Linked DNA regions of Nitrosospira lacus. The protein of the gene in region 1 interacts with the protein of each later gene in a pairwise test. Links are inferred from orthologs where the notes say so. Each region holds a gene or a part of one and is shown on either strand. Other genes may lie near its edges.

Region 1 (8,764 bases):
ATAACCGCAGCCCGAGCCAATTTCCAACACTTTACCGAGACCGGAACCTGCGCGTAGCAACTCGCTCATACGCGCCACAATAAATGGGCTGGAAATGGTCTGCCCAAAATTGATCGGCAAGGCAGTATCATCATAGGCGCGACTGGCCAGAACCTCTTCAATAAAAATGTGACGGGGAATGGCGCTCATCGCACCCAGAACCACTTCATCAACGATTCCTTGCTTGCGCAGACGCTCGATCATGCGGCCGCGAGTACGCTGGGACGTCATACCGATTCCGGAATGATGAGTGTTCAAACTAAAGTACCTTGAACTTGAACAGATGGCTTGTCACCATATAACACGACGTAAAAATGCTTTTACTACAACTTCAACCACTGTTTTACCGCATCCAACTGCCCATAGCGGGTCAGGTCGATTTGTAACGGTGTTACCGATACCCGGTTACGCTCGATCGCAAGAAAATCCGTACCTTCTCCAGCATCCTGGGCAGATCCCGCAGCACCTACCCAGTAAACTGTTTCACCCCGTGGACTTTTCGATTTGACTACCGCTTCGGCCTTGTGGCGGCGGCCAAGCCGGGTTACCTCCATGCCTTGCAATTCGTCATAGGGAACATCGGGCACATTGACGTTGAGTAATACCGGCCCGTGGAGCCTATCGCTCTCAAAACGTTGCACCATTTCTGTTGCAATACGTGCGGCGGTAGCGAAATTCCCGGCGGATAAACTGGCGAGGGAAACGGCGAGGGAGGGGACACCCAGCAAAAAGCCTTCGGTGGCGGCGGCTACCGTCCCGGAATAAACCGTATCGTCACCCATGTTGGCACCATCATTGATGCCGGATACGACCATGTCAGGCAATGTATCCAGCATGCCCGTAACCGCCAGATGCACGCAATCCGTGGGTGTGCCATTCACGTAGTAGAAGCCATTGTGGGACTTGCGCAGATTAAGCGGGCGATCCAGCGTAAGGGAATTACTGGCGCCACTCCGGTCACGCTCCGGTGCGACCACGATGATATCCGCGATAGTGGAAAGCGCTTCCGCAAGACAGGCAAGGCCTGGCGCAAAATACCCGTCGTCATTGCTGAGCAATATGCGCATTCGATTCGAATATACCCAGGTGATTGTGTTACTTATCAGGGGGCAAGCATATGCTTGAAAAAACAATCGACTTGCGGATCTGATTGGTCGGGGCGAGAGGATTTGAACCTCCGACCACTTGCACCCCATGCAAGTACGCTACCAGGCTGCGCTACGCCCCGAAGCATAAATTATAGCAAACAAGCCAAGAGATGAGGAACCTCTATTGATGCCCAGTGGGATAAGGCGTGAAATAAACAAGGATCTGTGAATAAGTCCCCGACGTGGTCGCAGGGTGCAATAGAGGCTTCACGAGGCAAGACCCATAGTCAGGGAAGCGAAGACGAGAAGGGTCGATTCCACTCCAGGACTGCCATTCGCGCCTCCGGAACGGCTGAATCACAACGCAGATGTATGTTATAACGCTGTAAGCTAACCGGACACTGCCGAGTTCTTTCATGAAAAAAATTCTGTTATGGCTATGCTGTCTGCCGCTCGCAGCATGTGCACCCCAGAAGGGGTTGAAGGGATTCGATAGTGAATTTGATGGTGGCAAATCCTGGGCTGAACTGCAGGCACAACTGCCGGCCTACCCCAAGACGGAGAATCTGCTGCCATTTGACGCCGGCCCTGCCAGCGATAATCTTCATTACATTGATGCTCCCTCCATCGCGGTGGGAGAGGATGGCATAGTGCGCTACACCCTGGTAATCAAGTCACCCGAAGGAGCGATGAACATAAGCTACGAGGGTATGCGATGTGCAACCGATGGTGCGAGAGAGAGTGTGAGAGCGGAAATATTAATATTGAAATTTCAGGTCACCGAAAAAAGGCTCTACGCCATTGGCCGTGACGATAAGACCTGGGTACGGACAAGGATATCGAAATGGGAGGAACTCGAAGATATATCCCAGCATTATGCGCAACGCGCGCTTTCCAGATATTTCTTCTGCCCGGCTAATATTATGGTAAGAAATAGGGAAGAAGCCATTCAGGCGCTGAGGAGAGGCAGCCATCCGCGCGTAATTCAGTAACCAGTGGTAGACACTGGATTCACCCTTGAAGAGGCCATCGCGACAGGGAGTTCCGTGCCAGTTGCAGCCATCCAAATCCAAGGCCGGGACGATTCAGACATCACTTCGGGAAGAAGGATTGAGCAGCCTCTTGCGTGCAAGCCACTTGCGCAGCTCCTCCAAGATGAACATGGCTGCCGCGAAAGGAATGACGAAACCCCAGACCTCTTCTCCAATGGGCGCCGTTCCGAGGAAAGAATTTCCCCAAGGCGTATAGTTGATCAACAAGAGAATGGCAATTTCCGATATCACCCCTAAAATAATCAGCGAATTGCCAAGAAATCCGGTTGAAAAGACTGACCGGGTCGCGCTTCTGCATAGGAACACGTTTACGATCTGCATCACAATTATGGTGCTCAAGCAAGCGGTAGTGGCTTGCATGTAGACGGGATCCTGGGCCGCCAGGTTCTGGCCATACTTCCATCCGGCACCGTTAAGAACAAAGAAAAAGGCCGCCATGGCGGCAGCTGCCTCGATCAGACCCAAAAAGAGATAGGCGCGGAATGCCAAGGGCCAGTTCATAAGCCTTTCGCTCTGCGGGCGAGGAGGACGCCGCATGATCTGCGGGTCGGGTCGTTCGATACCAAGGCCGAGGGCGGCAAGCGTGTCGGACCCCATGTCGATGGACAGCGCTTGGATCGGCGTCAACGCCAAGGGTATTTTGAAGAGCAGGAAACCAAGGTAAGGAATCAACTCGGCAACATTGTGGACCAGGACGTAAGTGAGGAATTTACGGATATTTTCGAATACAGCGCGTCCCTCCTCGATTGCATTTACGATGCTGGCAAAATTGTCGTCCAGTAGCACCATGTCGGCTGCCTCCTTAGCCACGTCCGTGCCGGCAATGCCCATGGCGATACCGATATGCGCAGCCTTCAGCGCTGGCGCATCATTGACGCCGTCGCCGGTGACGGCCACGATATGCCTCTTTTTCTTCAATGCCTCGACGATTCGCATCTTCTGGTCGGCGACGACCCGCGCGAAGATGACCTCTTGTGCGTCCAAGGCAAGCTGCAGCTGGATGCTTGAGAACCGCCTGAGCTGTTCTCCAGTAATGATGGTTGGATTGTCGGACTTAACCATTCCTATTTCGCGGGCGATCGCCGTGGCGGTCCCGGGGTGATCGCCAGTAACCATGATTACTTTGATCCCAGCCTCTTGGCATTTGCGGAGTGCTTCCGGCACTTCGGGCCTGGGTGGGTCTTCCAGTCCCGCCAGCCCCACAAAAACCAGGTCCTCCTCCAGCCTCTCCCGATCATAACCCACGGCCAGCTTCCTGCAGGCGAACGCTAGCACCCGCAGGCCCTGGTACGCCATCGCATCCTGCGCTTGCACGATGCTCGCTTTTATCTCGATGTCAAGGAGCTGAATCTCGCCGTCAATGATAACGTGCTGGCAAAGAGGAAGCACTGACTCGGGCGCACCTTTGCAATAAAGGACTGCACCTTCAGGCGCTTGGTGCACGGTGGATAACCGCATGCGGTCGGCATCGAACGCAATCTCGTCCAATCGCGGATAGACGGGAAGACCGGAACCGAGGTCCCGTGCCATTTCCACCAGCGCGACTTCCATGGGATCGCCCAGAAAGGCCGATTTTCCGTGACCTCCTGTTTCCTTCAGATCGTGGCACATCCAGGCAGTCAGGAAGAAGGGCTGATAGAGATCTACAAGGCCCTTTTTTTCTTTTACTCCGGCAGGCGAATCGAGAGTTTTGCCTAGATAGAGTCGCCGGACCATCATGTTGCCTTGGGTCAGCGTACCGGTCTTATCGGTGCAAATTACCGTCGTTGAGCCAAGTGTCTCGACCGAGGGCAGATAGCGGATAAGGACGTTGCGTTTTGCCATGCGCTGTGTGGCTAGCACGAGCGCCAAGGTCAACGTGGGGAGCAACCCTTCTGGCACCATGGCGACGATAATGCCAATCGCGAAAATAAAGGCTTTCCAGAATGGAATGCCAATCATCCAGCCGAGTGAGAAGAACAGGAGACCGATCAGTACCGCGAGAATTGCGGTCAAGCGGCTTAAGTGTGCGATCTCCTTGCGCAGCGGCGAGACCTCCTCTCCGGCCGTTTGGGTTAGATGCGCGATCTTGCCGAATTCGGTGTGCACCCCGGTAGCGAAAACAACGACCTTGGCCTGCCCGGATACCATCAAGGTGCCGGCAAGCACGATGTTCTTGCTATCGATCAAGTTGTCCGCTTCGGATGGGCCTGCCTCACGCATTTTGGGCAGCGATTCACCCGTGACGGCCGCATTATTGACTCGTGCGCCAAATGCCTCGATCAGCCGACAGTCCGCGGGGATCTTATCACCCTGCTCCAGGTGGACGATATCTCCGGGGACCAGTTGCTCCGCAGGCACTCGCGTAACCTTGCCTTCGCGCAATACCTGGGCCTGTTGCGGCAGCAGTTTGCGCAACGCCGCAAGCGTTTGTTCGACGCGATACTCCTGCCAGAAGGAAAACAGCCCGCTCACCAGGATCACGGTCACGATGGCGTAGCCAACTTTCGCCATATCCTGGCCGGGATCACTCCAGTCAGCAAAAAAAGCCAGTCCCGCGGCAACCCACAAGATCAGCGAAAAAAAAGTTGTGAACTCCTTGATGAAGCGGAGCCACACAGGCGCGCGAACCACTTTCTCCACCTCGTTGCGGCCATATTCGTGCAGCCGGCGTTCAACTTCAGCGCAGCATAGACCTGCCGCAGTGCTTTTCAGGCTCGCGACGGCATCAAGCGGAGACAACTGATGGATTCTCATGGAAATCTCGCTAAGAGGTCTCCCCGTTTAAGTAATACATTGAGTAATGAATACATCACTCTCAATCTAGCAGCAAGAACTGCTCATACCAACAATCACGCAAGGACAGAAAGAAAGGGAGATGCTGTTTGCCCACCTCAAGCGCATCCTGGAACTGGATCGATTGCGATTACGTGGCCTCGGCGGTGCGTGCGCAGATGAGTTTCTATTGGCGGCGACCGCCCAGAATCTACGACGAAAATTTCGTCGGATTTTCAACGGAATAGGTCGCTATCGGCCTACGGGACTTGAAGAATCGAAGCTAAAAGCGATTTGGCGCGGACTCACTGAGGATTTATTCCGAGATTCGCTAAGACCGAAGCAGCGACACAACACTTTTGATCTCGCCTCGCAGCAATGTCAAATCGACTGTCGGGGAAAAGGTTACGGCTGCGGCAGCATTAGCCAATGCCGGCTCGAACATATTTTGTCCCAGACGGCTGCGAGCGCCGTGGATGGTAAAACCATGCTCGTAAAGTAATTCCCGAATACGGCGAACCAGCAGCACTTCATGGTGCTGATAATATCGGCGGTTGCCCCGTCGTTTGACAGGCTTCAACTGCGCAAATTCCTGTTCCCAATAGCGCAACACATGCGGTTTGACGCCACACAACTCGCTAACCTCGCCAATCGTGAAATAACGCTTCGCCGGAATGGGCATTAAAGCGCTACTGGGCGTTATGTTTTCCATGCTGGTTTTTTTCAACCATTGCCTTCAGTTTCTGGCTGGCGTGGAAGGTCACCACACGCCGCGCGGTAATGGGTATTTCTTCACCGGTCTTGGGATTGCGGCCCGGACGTTGCCGTTTGTCGCGCAATTGGAAATTACCGAAACCTGAAAGTTTCACAGCATCTCCAGTTTGCAGCGCGGCGCGAACCTCCTCGTAGAAGGATTCCACCATATCCTTCGCTTCGCGCTTGTTGAACCCAACTTTCTCGAACAGCAAATCCGCCAGTTCAGCCTTTGTTAAGGTCATACTCTCCCTCACCTGTTTATTTACGTTTTTGGATGCGGCTAAATCAGCCATTCCTTTTCAATTACGCAGTCTGGCGCCAAACTGATTTTCCAGAATATTTATCAACTTTGTCATAACCAGGTCCACTTCCGCGTCAGTTAGTGTTTTTTGAGTATCTTGCAATAACACACGGAATGCAAGACTTTTTTTGCCATTTTCCATCCCCTTTCCACGATACACATCGAACAGGGAAATTTCCAGAATCATGGGTGATTTTTCCGCTTTCATACCATCCAACAGCGCCTGCGCGGCAACCTCCTCCGCCACCACCACAGCGATATCGCGTCGTATCAGCGGAAATTTTGATATCTCCGCAGCCATCGGCAGCTTTCTTGTCAGCAAGATGTCCAGATCCAATTCGAACAGTACCGCAGAATCAGGCAAACCAAGTTTTTGCCGCCAACGGGGATGAAGCTCTCCGACATAGCCGGCGATTCTTTCACCCAAACGGATTCGGGCCGACTTACCGGGATGCAGAGTGGGATGAGAAGCCACTTCAAAATGAGGCAGTGCCGGCCAGAATAATGCTTCGATATCCGCCTTCGCGTCATAAAAATCCACTCCGCGAGCGGAGATTCCCCACTGCTCGGCCATGGCGTCTCCATAGCTGAGTCCGGCCAGTTTCTCCGGCTGTGCGTAAGTCTCACCTTTTTTCAGGAAACAACATCCGATCTCGAACAGCCGCACTCTGGCTTGTTTGCGATTAAGATTGAATTGCAAGTTCGATATAAGGCCGCCAAGCAGGCTGCTACGCATCACATCCATCTGGCTGGATAGCGGATTTCTCAATGCCACCGGCGCTTCCTCCCCCGACAGCTCCAATTCCCATGAAGCATCCACGAAGGCATAGTTGATGACTTCCTGGTAGTCTCGTCCTATCAGAATCTGCCGCAATTGTGCCGGTGCGTGCATGGATTCAGGTGCGGGCAGCATGCGCAGATCCGCATGGGGAAAGGCTGCCGGGATATGGTTATATCCGTAAATGCGCGCCAATTCTTCAATCAGGTCTTCTTCTATGGCGAGATCGAAACGGTAAGTCGGTGGCACTACACGGAACACACCGGCTGTAGTGGAAAAATTGAATTGCAGGCGCCGTAGTATTGCGGCGGCCGTGGTCTCATCAAGCGTTATACCCAGCACTCTTCGCGACCGTTCCAACCGCAGATCAATCGGATTGCGTGACGGCAATTTACCCCTGACCTCGTTAATCGGGCCCGCCCTGCCGCCGCAAATATCGAGCACCAGGCTCGTGGCGCGTTCCATCGCATCGCGCGTGGCGGCAAAATCCACACCGCGCTCAAAACGGTGAGCGGAGTCGGAACTGAAACCCAGGCGGAATGATTTACCGGCGATCACCTCCTGACTGAAAAATGCACTCTCCAGAAACAGGCCGGTTGTGCCTTGCTGCACGCCACTTTCATTCCCCCCCATGATACCCGCGAGCGCCAGCGGCTTGGCCTCATCGGCGATCACGAGCATGTCGGGTTGCAAAACGAGGCCCTCACCATTCAGCAATTGGAGCGTTTCGCCAGATCCGGCATAGCGTACATGGATTGCACCCGTACCCGCATGCCCGCCCTCAATCCGGGTCAGGTCGAAGGCATGAAGCGGTTGACCGGTTTCCAGCATGACATAGTTGGTCACGTCCACCACCGCGTTGATCGTGCGTATCCCGCTACGCTCCAGGCGGCGAATCATCCATTGGGGCGTGGGAACGTCGAGGGATATTTCACGTACCACCCGGCCACAGTAAAGTGGGCAGGCGTCCGGCGCATCCACGTATACTGCCAGACTTTCGGCAATCCGATCCTGAACCGGTTCGATTTCAAGCGGGTTAAGAATTTCGGAAGTAATCGCCGCGACTTCCCGCGCTATTCCGGATAGTCCGAGGCAATCGGCACGGTTGGGTGTCAGCTTGAGTGTAATAAGGGTATCATCGAGCTCGTAATAATCGCGAAAGTCCACACCCGCTGGCGCATCACCAGGCAACAGCAATAAACCCGGCCCGGTTTCTTCCAAACCGAGTTCCCTGGCTGAACACAACATGCCCGTGGATTCGACTCCCCGTATCCTCGCCTGTTTGATGACAACCCCGGGCAGTTGCGCACCGACCAAGGCACATGGCACTTTTATTCCGGCGCGAACATTCATCGCACCACAGACGATTTGTAGCGGCTGGTTACTCGCGGCGGGACCCGCGTTCACTTGGCAAACATTGAGATGATCGGCATCCGGATGTTTTTCCACTGACAGAACTTCGGCCACCACCACCTTGTGGAAGACCGGGGCGACAGGCTCGGCGGCTTCCACTTCCAGACCCGCCATGGTCAGTGCTTGGGCGAGTTCGCGAGTAGATAATGGCGGATTAACGAAGGTACGAAGCCAATTTTCTGAGAATTTCATGAGCACCTGGGTTACCGCGAAAGAAACGGTTCATGTTCTATGGGTATTTCTACAAAAATCCGGGCCTGGTGGAATCTCCGCTCCGCGGATGCCCATCCGTCTGGCGATCACTTACGCTTGGAGTTATTTCCTAATTTGTCAAAGCACTCTTCCGCAACCCATGGGAAATTCTTGCGCCCACTGTTGATTAACCGGAACCGGATAAATGGGTAATACGATTGACTGAAGCGCTCTAATTGAACTGCTTAAGGAATCGCAAATCATTCTCGAAAAACAAGCGCAGGTCGTTCACGCCATATCTCAGCATCGCCAGCCGTTCCACTCCCATGCCAAAAGCGAAACCAATATATTTTTCACTATCTATACCGACATGCTTAAAAACGTTGGGATG
Region 2 (8,647 bases), 880 kb from region 1 along the record:
TATTTGTGATCGGAGCCTTTCTGACGCCTGTTGCGAGCTTTTCCGCAGATAAAGACCCCGATTCAAGTGTCGGTGAATTTGTTAAGGATTCGGTAATCACCAGCAAGATCAAAACCAAGCTGGCCACCGAAAAGAATGTCAGCGCGATGCACATCACCGTTGATACAGACAAGAATGGTGTAGTGGTTCTGGGCGGTACAGCCGGAAGTCAGACTGAAAAGGATAAAGCGCATTCAATCGCGCACTCTGTCGAAGGTGTTACGAAGGTCGTGAATCACATTAAGATTAAGAAAGAGCATTAGGCGAGTCTGCTCGCGTCCGAGCGCCACTGGAAATAAATTGGCCGGGATATCCCGGCCAATTTTTCATCGTGAAGGGGAGGCGCAGCAACCGGGCAGCATCTGCAGATTTACAGCTTCCGTGACACCAAGGCCACTCTAGCCGCTGTGTCCCCTATACAAAGAATCCCTTTCATGCGCCGTGGCTACTTCACACAGATACCGGCGCAATCGGCGCCACCCCGGGTCGGATCGCAATTGTCCGAGGGATCATCCACGCAAGTCTTGCCGGCTGGGCAGGGAAATCCGGCTATCCCGCCGCACATTTGCTTAGGTTCCTTATCGCCGTACGCGGGGCTACCTTTGGGCGGATAATCGACACGCTTCCCACCGCCCGGTTTAGTGGTCTCTGTTGATCCCACCTTAACCATCTCGCGAACTTGCTTGGGCTGTACGGTTTCGACATCGATGGACTCCACCTCTCCATCCGTGTGGCGGGCGGTATACACGCCGACAACATCCAAAGGCACGGGACTTTTTATAACCAGGAATCCTTCCAGGAACGCGAAATCGACACAAACTCCGTCGATGGGGCAAAAGTAGCCCGCAACGTCAAAGCAGCTCATACCAACCGCCCCGTCCGGCTGGAGCACAGCTTCCTTGAATGGCGTTACGCCGAAGGGGCCTGGTTCGGAGCCAAACTGTGTTGCAAGCGCCACCTTGGCGGCAACAGTGATTTGCTTGTTGGTAGGATTGTGTATATTGACGGTCGTGCGGTAGGTACCTTTGGCCAAGGTACCGTCCTGATGCGGCAGCAATAGCGAACAGACGACTTTTGCAGCATATTGATACTCCGTTTTGATTGTCTTCGAAGGCTTTATTGTCTCTGCCTGGGATGCCGGAATAACTTCGGTGGGGCCAAACCCTCCCCATATTCCCGCCAAAATGGCCAAGACTCCGATCACGCGCGTCTGTTTCATGATAGTCACCTCCTTGGTTTGAGTACGGCACAAATTATCCAGCCAATTACGAATGGAAATTAAATGTCATGGATAAGAATCATGAATATCATTTAACCTCTAGTCATTTCGAATGAAGGGTAGCCCCCGAACTTTATAAGGTCCCTGAATTTATTCATAGCAGCGTTTATTTCATAGTCAAGATAATCTTTCAAGACTGGAAACCATAGGCTAATTCGAGGATAACCATGACTGAAGATCTATGCGTGCCATGGAGATGGCGGGTCTAATTACGTGATGCCCAGAAGAGCTTCAGAAGGCCCGTATTGAGATAGGTCATGCTCCGATCGAACAAGGCAGCGCAGCGGGATCATATGTTAGTAACCGCTCTATCAAAATCTTTACTGGAGGAGGTGCGGCGGATAGCGTGACAATTGCCGCATATTGCAGGGATCTAAGGCTTATGACGAAACGAGAGTGCGCGGGGGAGTTTGACGTCAGCAGGCAATGGAGAACTATTCCCAGCGTCCGAAATTCGCGTATTTTTAAGCGGTGTGATGAAAACAACCTCGACTGACCGAGAAAAATTATCGCATTTTTTTATTCTTTGATATGTTGTGATACGAATTTTATTGCTTATACCGCGTATTTACAGGGTTTTCGGCGTGCTGTGATAATCACCGATGCACTGTGTTGGTGCCGGGAGGGGAATAAGGCACTCCAACTGTTACCACAAAGCCGCGTCAATGCTGGTTCCTGTGGTGACGGCGAGTCTGAAAAAGTACAACAAGAGTCCCACAAAATGGCCTTTCAGCCGCTAAGGTAGACGGGGCAAACTCTGTAGATTTTGCTTCGGTTATTAAATCATCCATTAGCACACAATGAAATGTGTTATTCAACAGGGAGGGGCAAAAATGAGAATGAGTGCGGCGCTGTTTCTGGTTGGGTTGGCCGGATGTTCGACGACTCCCTCTACTTACTACGGAGAATATACTCGTGGAGGAGAACGGGTACCTTACATGGCGGCACTAAAGGAATGTCGAGTTGTAGCAAGGAATCAGGCCAATAAGGATAATTACGCAGATACCGGGACTGCCGTCTGGTTGAGTTACGTTGATGAATATGTATTGGCCTGCATGAATGAAAAGGGATTCGAGTTGGTCAACAGAACGTTACCTTCCAAGGCTTTCCCGGCGTGGGGAGATTAGCAAATGACTCAGTTTATTACGCGTAAACCAACCTGAGCTTCCCCCGAAAAATCGTCTTCCAAGGGTATGTAAAATAGAAGTCCCATTGGAGAGGAAGATGATGAAGATACCGGAGCAGGAATATACAACCGAGTTCAAGAAATTAGCAGTCAAGCACATCGAGGAAGGGCTGACCGCCGGCGCGGTAAGTAAGGAGCTGGGGGTCAGCGACCAGACGTTGCGGAACTGAGTTAAGGCTGCAGCGCGGCAGGCAAGCTCAACGGTCTGGAGCCAAGGTAGTCACACCGGAACAGATGGAGCTATCCCGGTTACGCACCGAGACCGGCCGATTCAACAAGCGGGAGAATGAAATCCTCTGATAGACGAATCGGATTGACACTCTGAATATGCTTTAGAGCCGTAGTTTTATGTGCGGTACCACAAAAGCACCACCGCAAGGAAACTAAGTCCATCGTAGCTTATTGAATAAACTAAATATATTAGCTGATCCGTGGTGCCGGGAGGGGGAATCGAACCCCCATGACCTCACAGTCGCGGGATTTTGAGTCCCGTGCGTCTACCAATTCCGCCATCCCGGCAATACTTTTCACGAGGGGCATTATTACTGAAAACATAGGTTGCGGCAACCGGGACAGCCCACATCGGTATAATACGCGCGATGAAAATTCAGGATTTCGATTTCGATCTTCCCTCCGAGCTGGTTACGCAGTTCCCGACCGAGGAGCGGGCCAGCAGCCGCATGCTGCATCTCGAAGGATCAAGCGGCGTGCTGCGGGATGCGATGTTTGCTGATTTGCCCAGATATTTACGCGCCGGTGACGTGATGGTATTCAATGATACTCGCGTCATCAAGGCGCGCTTGTTTGGCGTGAAGAGCAGCGGCGGCAGGGTGGAGGTGATGGTAGAACGGGTACTGGACGCGCATTGCGCGCTGACGGTCATTCGCGCCAGTCATTCACCGAAACCCGGCTCCAAGCTTCTTCTCGCGGATGCAATCGAGGTGACGGTATTGGCGCATGAGCAGGATCTTTATACCTTGCGCTTCGATCATGAGCGGACAGTGATCGAGTTACTGGAATGCTATGGCAGTCTGCCGCTGCCGCCTTATATTTCACGCCCGGCGACAGAAACGGACGAAGCGCGCTACCAGACAGTTTACGCGAAACAGGCGGGTGCCGTTGCGGCGCCTACCGCAGGTCTGCATTTCGATGAAAGCATGCTGAGCACATTAAGCGAAATGGGTGTGGTGCTTGCGCACGTGACGCTGCATGTAGGGTTGGGCACATTCCAGCCCGTGCGGGTGGAGAACATTGCCGATCACAAAATGCACAAAGAAATTTTTGATGTGCCGCAGGAAACGGTGGACTCGATCAGGCGCGCGAAAGCCGGTGGCGGGCGGGTGCTGGCGATCGGGACGACATCACTGCGAGCGCTGGAAGCGGCGGCCGCGGCCGGTAAGGGCGAACTGCAATCGGGTCATGGCGATACGGATATTTTTATTACGCCGGGCTATCGCTTGCGTGTGGTGGAGCGTTTGCTGACCAATTTTCATTTGCCCCGTTCAACTCTCCTGATGCTTGTGTCTGCATTTGGGGGAGCGGAAAATATTCGCCGCGCTTATCAGCACGCAATAAATGAGCGCTATCGTTTTTTCAGCTATGGTGATGCCATGCTGATCGAAAGGGGATCATAAACCTGAATCCTCTTGTACGGGTCCTCGAGTGGACAGTACAAGGGTCATACCGGCGGCAGCCGGTATCCTGTGACGTGCAGGCACGCCGCTGCTGGTTTGGGCTGGATTTCGCGTCAAAGCTCGAAGTAATGAAATTTATAATATTTTTTCACCGGTAAAAATCGTTTGCCGCCAGGCGCTCATCAATATCATGCGTGACCCAACATGAGATTTCAACTTCACCGCAGTGACGGCCTGGCTCGCCGTGCCACTCTGACGCTCATGCATGGCGTGGTGGAAACACCCGCGTTCATGCCGGTTGGAACCTACGGTGCGGTAAAAACAATGTCGCCCGCGGAGTTGCGGGAAGTTAACGCGCATATTGTGCTTGGCAACACCTTCCATTTGTGGCTGCGTCCCGGCCTCGACGTGATCGAGGCGCATGGCGGGCTCCATGGCTTCATGGGCTGGAATGGGCCCATACTGACCGATTCCGGGGGGTTTCAGGTATTCAGCCTGGGGGTTCTGAACAAGATTACCGAACAGGGGGTCAAGTTTCGCTCGCCGGTGAATGGCGATACGTGTTTTCTTACCCCGGAGGAATCGATGCGCATCCAGCGCATACTCAATTCCGACATTGCGATGATTTTCGACGAGTGCACGCCTTATCCGGCGGACGAGCCCAGAGCCGGTAAATCCATGGAATTGAGTTTGCGCTGGGCGGAACGCTCAAAACGTGCGCATGATAATGATGGGGGAAATCCCAATGCATTGTTCGGTATCGTCCAGGGGGGGATGTACGAGAATCTGCGTGATAAATCTCTTATGGAACTACGGGATATCGGTTTCGACGGTTATGCCATCGGGGGGCTATCGGTGGGCGAGCCCAAGGATGACATGCAGCGCATTCTCAGGCATGTCGCGCCCCGCCTGCCCGCCGAGCGGCCGCGCTACCTGATGGGTGTCGGAACGCCTGCGGATATCGTCAACGCGGTAGCGCAGGGAGTGGACATGTTCGACTGCGTACTCCCTACGCGCAATGCGCGCAATGGCTGGCTGTTTACGCGCAACGGGATAATCAAGCTGCGCAACAGCCGGTACCGCCTCGATACGGCGCCGCCGGATGCGCAGTGCGGCTGTTATACGTGCCGCCATTTTACGCGCGCTTATCTGCATCATTTGCAACGGATCAATGAGATCCTTGGCGCCCGTCTCAATACGCTGCACAATCTGTATTACTACCAGCAGTTAATGGGTGAAATCCGTGTCGCAATCGAGATGGGCAAGTTTGAAGATTATGCGCAAGAATTTCAAGCCCGCGCCGCATCATGCTAAAATCGCGTTTTTTTTCAACTATCATCGGAGAATGTCATGTTGATTAGTGAAGCTTTCGCCCAGGCCGCTTCTGCTCCAACAGGTGCTGATTTTATGAGCCTGCTTCCGCTGATCGGCATATTCGCCGTATTTTACCTTCTGCTGATTCGTCCTCAGGCGAAGCGCGCCAAGGAACAGAAACTGATGATAGAGGCGCTGCAAAAGGGCGACGAGGTGGCGACCACAGGGGGTCAGCTGGGACGCGTGAGCAAGGTCAGCGGTAATTACGTAATACTCCAGATTGCCGAAAATGTGCAGATCGTCATTCAAAAGACTGCCATACAGACCCTGCTGCCCAAGGGAACCTTGAACAGTATAGAGAAGGATTAACCAGATTCCGGTAAGGCAAGACATGAGGGTGCGGCATCGTCCTTTTTGTACCTTCTTTTCCCTAGTATCCATCCCAAAACCATGAACCGCTACCCTGCCTGGAAATACCTGATTATCGCGGTTTCGATACTGCTCGGACTGCTCTATACCCTGCCGAATTTTTATGGTGAGTCGCCCGCAGTGCAGGTTTCGCCATTACGGACCGCTGCCAAAGCCGATACCGCACTGCTGCAGCGGGTTGAGGAGTCGTTAAAGAAGGCTAACCTTCTCCCTACCGGAATGTTCCTTGAGGCTGGCGGTGTCAAAGTGCGCTTTGCCGACACCGATACGCAGATCAAGGCCAAGGATACGCTCCAGTCGGTACTCGGTAACAGTTATATGGTGGCGCTGAATCTTCTCCCCAATTCTCCGCAGTGGTTGACCAGCATCGGCGCATTGCCCATGTATCTGGGACTTGACCTGCGGGGTGGCGTCCATTTCATGCTGCAGGTGGATATGCACGGGGCGCTCTCCAAAGCGCTTGACCGTTTCAGCGCCGATATACGCAGCAGCCTGCGCGAGCAGAAAATCCAGTATATCGGACTCGATAAGGATAGCTCGATGATCACTGTCAAATTTCGTGATCCCGAGTCTCGCGCCAAGGCTGAGGCCGAGATCAAGAAGACCTATGCCGATCTAAGCTTGCGTGAGCAGAGTGTGAGAGACGAGTTTCATCTTACCGCTACCCTCAAGCCGGAAGCGCAGAAGCTCATCCAGGATACCGCCGTGCAGCAGAATATCACCACGCTGCGCAACCGCGTCAATGAACTGGGTGTGGCCGAACCCATTATTCAACAGGCTGGAGCTGATCGGGTGGTCGTGCAATTGCCCGGTGTACAGGACACTGCCAAAGCCAAGGATATTCTGGGACGTACCGCCACGCTGGAAGTGCGCATGGTGGACGAGGAGCGTGACCTGGCCGCGGCACTGCGCGGGCAGGTTCCGTTCGGAACAGAGCTCTACAATGAGCGCGGCGGGGGTCCGTTGCTGGTGAAAAAGCAGGTAGTGTTGACGGGCGATCGCATCAATGACGCGCAGGCGGGTTTCGATAGCAACAATCAGCCAGCGGTGCATCTTAACCTCGACAACAATGGGGCGCGAATTTTCAGACAATTGACACGTGACAATGTCGGCAAGCGCATGGCTATTTTGCTGATCGAAAAGAATCAGGCGGAAGTCGTGACGGCTCCGGTGATCCGCGAGGAGATCGGCGGCGGGAGGGTGCAAATCAGCGGACGCATGAGTACCGAGGAAGCCAGGGATGTGGCGCTGCTGTTACGTGCCGGAGCGCTGGCCGCGCCGATGGATATCATCGAGGAACGCACGGTAGGCCCCAGTCTGGGTGCGGACAATATCGCACGCGGGTTTAATTCCACATTGTATGGCTTTCTGGCGATCGCCATTTTCATGATGGCCTATTATCTGATGTTTGGTGTCATTTCCGTGATGGCGCTGGGTGTGAACCTGCTGCTTCTGATCGGCCTGCTCTCGATCTTGCAGGCTACATTGACGCTTCCGGGCATGGCGGCGATCGCGCTTACCATAGGCATGGCAATCGATGCGAATGTGCTGATCAATGAACGTGTTCGCGATGAGCTTCGCAACGGCATGTCGCCGCAAGCCGCGATTAATGCGGGATATGAACGGGCATTTGGCACCATACTTGATTCCAACATTACTACCTTGATCGCAGGCATCGCTTTATTTGCGTTCGGGAGCGGTCCCATCAAGGGATTTGCCGTGGTGTTGTGTCTGGGTATTCTGACTTCGGTATTCAGTGCGGTGATGGTTTCGCGCGGTTTGGTTAATTTAATGTACGGCAGCCGCCGCAAACTGGACAAGGTTTCCATTGGACAGGTTTGGAAGCCGGTGAGTGAACAAGCGCCGACGCCGGGAATGAGCGGGGCCCAGCGGCCTGCCAGACTGAAAAGTAAGTGACGAATAAGTAAAAAACAAGTGAAGAACAGGCAGAAAACAAGCAGGAGATAAAGGCCGCATGGAATTTTTCAGAATCAAGCGCGACATCCCCTTCATGAGTTGGGGGAAATATACCACCACCATTTCGTTGCTGACTTTTATTGTGTCGGTATTTTTTCTCTTTACCAAGGGTCTGAATCTGGGTGTGGATTTTACCGGCGGCACGGTAATGGAGGTCGGCTATACCCATTCGGCGGACATCAACAAGGTACGGAATGTACTCGTGAAACTGGGGATGCCGGATGTCAGCGTACAGAATTTCGGCACATCCCGGGATGTGCTGATAAGACTGCCTGCCAAGTCGGATATGTCAAGCGCCAAGTTGTCCGAAACAGTCATTGCCGCCCTGCGTCAGGATGACGAAACCGCAGAGATACGCCGGGTGGAGTTTGTCGGCCCCCAAGTGGGCAAAGAGTTGGTCGAGAACGGTGCGCTGGCGTTACTGATCGTGTCGCTGGGTATCGTGGCTTATCTGGCGGTACGTTTCGAGTGGAAATTCGGTGTCTCCGGGATCATCGCCAACCTTCATGACGTCGTGATCATTCTGGGTTTCTTTGCTTTTTTCCAATGGGAGTTCTCGCTCACCGTGCTGGCGGCCATATTGGCAATTCTTGGCTATTCGGTAAATGAATCGGTGGTGATATTCGACCGGATACGGGAAAATTTCCGCAAGATGCGCAAGGCCCCTGTGGCGCAGGTCATAGATAATGCAATTACCCGCACCATGTCGCGCACCATTATCACCCATGGCAGTACGCAAATGGTCGTAATTTCCATGCTGTTGTTCGGCGGCGAGGCGCTGCATTACTT

The links.
Region 2: the proteins of pheT (region 1) and secD interact in binary tests that used the Escherichia coli proteins (3 or more experiments, as listed by UniProt). The link is inferred for Nitrosospira lacus from one-to-one orthologs.

The regions. Positions count from the first base shown.
Region 1 is NZ_CP021106.3:1,005,894-1,014,657, reverse strand. What follows is about bases 5,682-8,764. They hold pheT (phenylalanine--tRNA ligase subunit beta), read right to left. Parts: upstream 8,374-8,764; coding sequence 5,989-8,373; downstream 5,682-5,988. Other genes in these bases: pheS (phenylalanine--tRNA ligase subunit alpha), read right to left, coding at 8,606-8,764; EBAPG3_RS04485 (integration host factor subunit alpha), read right to left, coding at 5,682-5,982. Also shown: EBAPG3_RS04515 (protein-L-isoaspartate(D-aspartate) O-methyltransferase), read right to left, coding at 1-297; 5'/3'-nucleotidase SurE, read right to left, coding at 363-1,106; EBAPG3_RS04500 (CNP1-like family protein), read left to right, coding at 1,544-2,119; EBAPG3_RS04495 (cation-translocating P-type ATPase), read right to left, coding at 2,213-4,915; EBAPG3_RS04490 (MerR family transcriptional regulator), read right to left, coding at 5,265-5,645; more of EBAPG3_RS04485, read right to left, coding at 5,623-5,681.
Region 2 is NZ_CP021106.3:121,974-130,620, reverse strand. The notes cover bases 5,436-8,350. They hold secD (protein translocase subunit SecD), read left to right. Parts: upstream 5,436-5,902; coding sequence 5,903-7,798; downstream 7,799-8,350. Other genes in these bases: secF (protein translocase subunit SecF), read left to right, coding at 7,857-8,350; yajC (preprotein translocase subunit YajC), read left to right, coding at 5,489-5,821; tgt (tRNA guanosine(34) transglycosylase Tgt), read left to right, coding at 5,436-5,452. Outside these bases: EBAPG3_RS00585 (BON domain-containing protein), read left to right, coding at 1-302; EBAPG3_RS00580 (hypothetical protein), read right to left, coding at 485-1,258; EBAPG3_RS14855 (hypothetical protein), read left to right, coding at 2,152-2,445; tRNA preQ1(34) S-adenosylmethionine ribosyltransferase-isomerase QueA, read left to right, coding at 3,104-4,138; more of tgt, read left to right, coding at 4,343-5,435; more of secF, read left to right, coding at 8,351-8,647. UniProt on the Escherichia coli protein: Part of the Sec protein translocase complex. Interacts with the SecYEG preprotein conducting channel. SecDF uses the proton motive force (PMF) to complete protein translocation after the ATP-dependent function of SecA.